DNA from 2 places in the Kribbella sp. NPDC059898 genome. Region 2 is predicted to be linked to the other one. Evidence: riboswitches for the same ligand, from Rfam matches in the RefSeq annotation. Region 2 holds a riboswitch; the other holds the start of a gene.

Region 1 (2,389 bases), on a different contig from region 2:
CGGCAAGCCGTTCCAGATCGGGGCGAGTCATCCGTCGGCGCAGGTGCAGCTGGACCGCGTCGGGCGGGCCGCGAAACTCGCGCCTGGAGCGATCCAGGTAATCGCCCCGGACTGGTTGCCTTTGAATCCCGCCGAGCTGCTGAGCTTCCTGCGGCGGGTGGCGGAGGTGGCGGGGGAGGTTCCGCTGGTGTTGTACAACCCGCCGCATGCGAAGACGGCCGTCACGCCGCAGCAGCTACGCGAGCTGGCCGAGGCGGTGCCTAGTCTGATCGGGCTGAAGACGGCCGGCGGCGACAAGGCCTGGTTCGACGAGGCGACGCGTTCCGGGCTGGCGATCTTCGTACCGGGTCACTTCCTGGCGAGTATGTCGTTACTCGGCGCGCACGGCAGCTACTCGAACGTGGCAGCGCTCTCCCCGGACGGCGCGGTCGGCACCGCGCACGACGTCGACGTCGAACGGCGGATCGCCGAGTTCTTCGCGGCCCACGTCGTACCGCTGCAACAGGCCGGGCTGTCGAACCCGGCGCTGGACAAGTTCCTCGCCGCGGTCGGCGGCTGGGCGGACGCCGGGACCCGGGTGCGGTGGCCGATGCAGGCGGCGACCGAGGCGCAGGTCGCGGCGGCGCGGCCGGCCGCCCGGAGCCTGCTGCCCGAACTCTTCCGCGATTCCTGGTAGCCTCGACTCTGCCGTTCACAGCACTCGGGAGAGACCCGTGTCATCGGGCGCCGAAGGGGCAATTCCTCCCCGGAACCTCTCAGGCCCACGGACCGAGTGTCACAGGCGACTCTGGAGCGTGCACGCGTGACAGAGGGGGAGGCCACCGGCAGCGACAGTCAGCATCGGAGCCTCTAGTGAACGACACCCCTCAGCTTTCCGCGACGTTCGCGGACCGGCACATCGGCCCGCGTCCGGACGAGATCACCCGGATGGTCCAGCTCCTCGGGTACGACGACGTCGACGCGCTCGTGGACGCGGCCGTCCCGGCGTCGATCCGCTCCACCGAGGCGCTGCACCTGCCGGAGCCCGCGTCCGAGGTGGACGCGCTGACCGAGCTCCGCCAGCTGGCCGGCCGGAACACGATCGCCACCTCGATGATCGGCCAGGGGTACTACGGCACGTTCACGCCGTCGGTGATCGTCCGCCGCCTGGTCGAGAACCCGGCCTGGTACACCGCGTACACGCCGTACCAGCCGGAGATCTCGCAGGGCCGCCTCGAGGCCCTGCTGAACTTCCAGACCGTGGTCTCCGACCTGACCGGTCTCCCGACCGCGAACGCGTCCCTCCTCGACGAGGGCACCGCCGCCGCCGAGGCGATGACGCTGGCGCACCGCTCCAACAAGAAGAGCAAGTCCGAGCGCTTCCTCGTCGACGCGGACACCTTCGCGCAGACGATCGCCGTGGTGAAGACCCGGGCCGAGGCGCTCGGCATCGAGGTCGTCGTCGCGGACACCACCGACGGCCTGCCCGAGGGCGACTTCTTCGGCGTCCTCGTGCAGTACCCAGGCTCGAACGGCGTGGTCCGCGACCTCGAGCCGCTGATCTCGGCGGCACACGAGCGTGACACGCTGGTCGCGGTCGCGTCCGACCTGCTCGCGCTGACGGTGCTCGAGGCGCCGGGCGAGGCGGGCGCGGACATCGTCATCGGTTCCTCGCAGCGCTTCGGCGTACCGCTGTTCTACGGCGGCCCGCACGCCGGCTTCATGTCCGTCCGTTCCGGCCTCGAGCGGTCGCTGCCCGGACGCCTGGTCGGCGTGTCCGTCGACGCGGACGGCGCACCGGCCTACCGGCTGGCGCTGCAGACGCGCGAGCAGCACATCCGCCGCGAGAAGGCGACGTCGAACATCTGTACCGCGCAGGTCCTGCTCGCGGTCGTCGCGTCGATGTACGCCGTCTACCACGGCCCGGAGGGGCTGCGCGCGATCGCCGAGCGGGTGCACGGGTACGCCGGCAAGCTCGCCTCCTCGCTGCGGGCCGGCGGGGTCGAGGTCGTGCACGACGACTTCTTCGACACCGTGCTCGCCCGCGTCCCGGGCCGCGCCGCCGACGTGGTGGACGCCGCCCGGCAGAACGGGATCTGGCTGCGGCTGGTCGACGCGGACCACGTCGGCATCTCCTGCGACGAGAAGACCGACGCCGCCACGCTGACCCGGGTCTGCCAGTCCTTCGGCGTGCAGTACGACGACACGCTCGGTGCGGCCGCCCTCGCCGTACCGCGGACCACCGGGTACCTGACGCATCCGGTCTTCAACACGCACCGGTCCGAGACCGCGATGCTGCGGTACCTGCGCAAGCTGTCCGACTACGACTACGCGCTGGACCGCGGGATGATCCCGCTCGGGTCCTGCACGATGAAGCTGAACGCGACCACCGAGATGGAGCCGGTCACCT
Region 2 (2,389 bases):
CTCCGGATGATCGGCGACGGCTGCTTCGCGAGCAGTTCGGCCGAGCACTTCACCGGATTGCTGCGGCCGACGCCGCGCGGGTCGAAGCTCACGATGTCGAAGCGGTCCTGCAGTTCGGAGCTGAACCGCGACATGCCGGTCCTGATCCGGTCGACCCCGGAATCACCGGGCCCGCCCGGCCCGAACACGAGCACCCCGACACGCTCGCTCGGCACCGCTGCCTTCCTTCGGGCCAATGCCAGGCCGAAGGTCGGTCCGCTCGGGTTCCGCCAGTCGACGGGTACCTGCAAGGTCGCGCATTGCGATCCCTTCACCTCGGCGGGATCGTCCTTGCCTTCGGGTTTGCAGTCGGATGAATTTCATGCGAACGATCGTTCGGCAATCGCTTGCTGACGGCATCCGGGATCGACCCCGCGGGCACCCCGAACACGTCTTGGGGGGCTTGTTAGGGTCGGCGGTGATGAATACCAGACACGCACAGTGGTTCCGGACGGTGGCGATCGCCGAGGCGATCTCGTGGACCGGATTGCTGATCGGGATGCTGTTCAAGTACGTGCTGTCCGACAACGAGGCCGGGGTGAAGATCTTCGGGCCGATCCACGGTGGGATCTTCGTCGCGTACGTCGTCACCGTGCTCGCCGTGCGTGGTCCGCTGCGCTGGTCGTGGCCGGTCACGCTGGCTGCGCTGGCAGCGTCCGTTCCGCCGTTGTTCACCTGGTTCTTCGAGATCTGGGCGGTCCGCACCGGCCGGATTGACGGCGCCCGGCAGACCGCCGTACCGTCCACAGCGTCAGTCAATTCAACAGCCGCATGAACCCGTGCGGGAGAGACCCGGCCACGAACCGGGCGCCGTAGGAGCAACTCTCCCCAAGAATCTCTCAGGCACCTTCACCGCGCGGGCGAGGCACCTCTGGAAGACATCCGTCTGACAGAGCGGGGAGGACACCAAACGGTCAACGGCGACCGGAAGGAACCTCCGCACGATGGCGATCAGTGTCTTCGACCTGTTCAGTATCGGGATCGGCCCGTCGAGCTCCCACACCGTGGGCCCGATGCGTGCCGCCCGCACCTTCGCACTCGGTCTCGCCGACGACGGCCTGCTGGCCGCGACGGCCACCGTCGAGTCCCAGCTGTTCGGGTCGCTCGGGGCCACCGGCCACGGGCACGGCAGCAACAAGGCGGTCATCCTCGGGCTCGAGGGCGAGGACCCCGAGACGATCGTGACGCACTCTGTCGACGCCCGGGTCGAGACGATCCGCGAGCGCGGCCGGCTGCTGCTCGCGGGCGTCCGGGAGATCGCGTTCGACGAGCACCGCGACCTGGTGATGCACCGTCGCAAGGCGCTCCCGTACCACCCGAACGGGATGATCTTCGTCGCCCGCGACGACCAGGGCGACGTACTGCGGGAACGGACGTACTACTCGGTCGGCGGCGGCTTCGTGGTCGACGAGAACGCCGCCGCGGGCGACCGGATCGTGCCGGACACCACCCCGCTGAAGTACCCGTTCAGCACCGGCGCCGAACTGCTCGACCGGTGCCGCGAGTCGCAGCTGTCGATCAGCGAGGTGATGCTGGCGAACGAGCTGGCCTGGCGGACCGACGACGAGATCCGCGACGGCCTGCTGCGGATCTGGCAGGTGATGCAGGACTGCGTCCGCGAGGGCTGCGAGACCGAAGGCATCCTGCCCGGCGGCCTGAAGGTCCCGCGCCGTGCACACGCGCTGCACAAGAAGCTCAGCCAGGACCCGTGGTCGGTCGACCCGCTCAAGGTGATGGACTGGGTGAACCTGTTCGCGCTCGCGGTCAACGAGCAGAACGCGTCCGGCGGCCGGATCGTCACCGCGCCGACGAACGGTGCCGCGGGCATCATTCCGGCGGTCCTGCACTACTACCGGCGGTTCGTGCCCGGCGCGACCGACGACGGCGCGGTCCGGTTCCTGCTCACGGCCGGCGCGATCGGCGTGCTGTACAAGGAGAACGCGTCGATCTCCGGCGCCGAGGTCGGCTGCCAGGGCGAGGTCGGTTCCGCCTGCTCGATGGCCGCCGCCGGTCTCTGCGAGGTGCTCGGCGGTACGCCGCAACAGGTCGAGAACGCCGCCGAGATCGCGATGGAGCACAACCTCGGCCTGACCTGCGACCCGGTCGGCGGCCTCGTCCAGATCCCGTGCATCGAGCGGAACGCGATGGCGTCGGTGAAGGCGATCAACGCGGCCCGGATGGCGATGCACGGCGACGGCGTGCACGTGGTCACGCTCGACAAGGTCATCAAGACGATGCGCGAGACCGGCCGCGACATGAAGGTCAAGTACAAGGAAACCTCCCGCGGCGGCCTCGCGGTCAACGTCATCGAGTGCTGATCACTGCGTTCCGGACGGCTTCGTGCGCTGTG

Evidence for each region. A riboswitch is a leader RNA that binds a small molecule or an ion and turns the genes downstream of it on or off. The one in region 2 is predicted to bind glycine.
Region 1: another riboswitch for glycine. It lies ahead of gcvP (aminomethyl-transferring glycine dehydrogenase); the one in region 2 lies ahead of ACFV9C_RS18105 (L-serine ammonia-lyase).

What each region holds. Positions count from the first base shown of each region.
Region 1 covers NZ_JBHWKR010000006.1:340,218-342,606, forward strand. Annotated here, with positions in the region: gene ACFV9C_RS21525 (dihydrodipicolinate synthase family protein) at 1-676, shown strand, start outside; glycine riboswitch at 692-781, shown strand; gene gcvP (aminomethyl-transferring glycine dehydrogenase) at 853-2,389, shown strand, end outside.
Region 2 covers NZ_JBHWKR010000005.1:198,915-201,303, forward strand. Annotated here, with positions in the region: partial or broken gene ACFV9C_RS18095 (alpha/beta fold hydrolase) at 1-134, opposite strand, end outside; gene ACFV9C_RS18100 (DUF3817 domain-containing protein) at 461-814, shown strand; glycine riboswitch at 812-904, shown strand; gene ACFV9C_RS18105 (L-serine ammonia-lyase) at 984-2,357, shown strand; gene ACFV9C_RS18110 (SDR family oxidoreductase) at 2,344-2,389, opposite strand, start outside.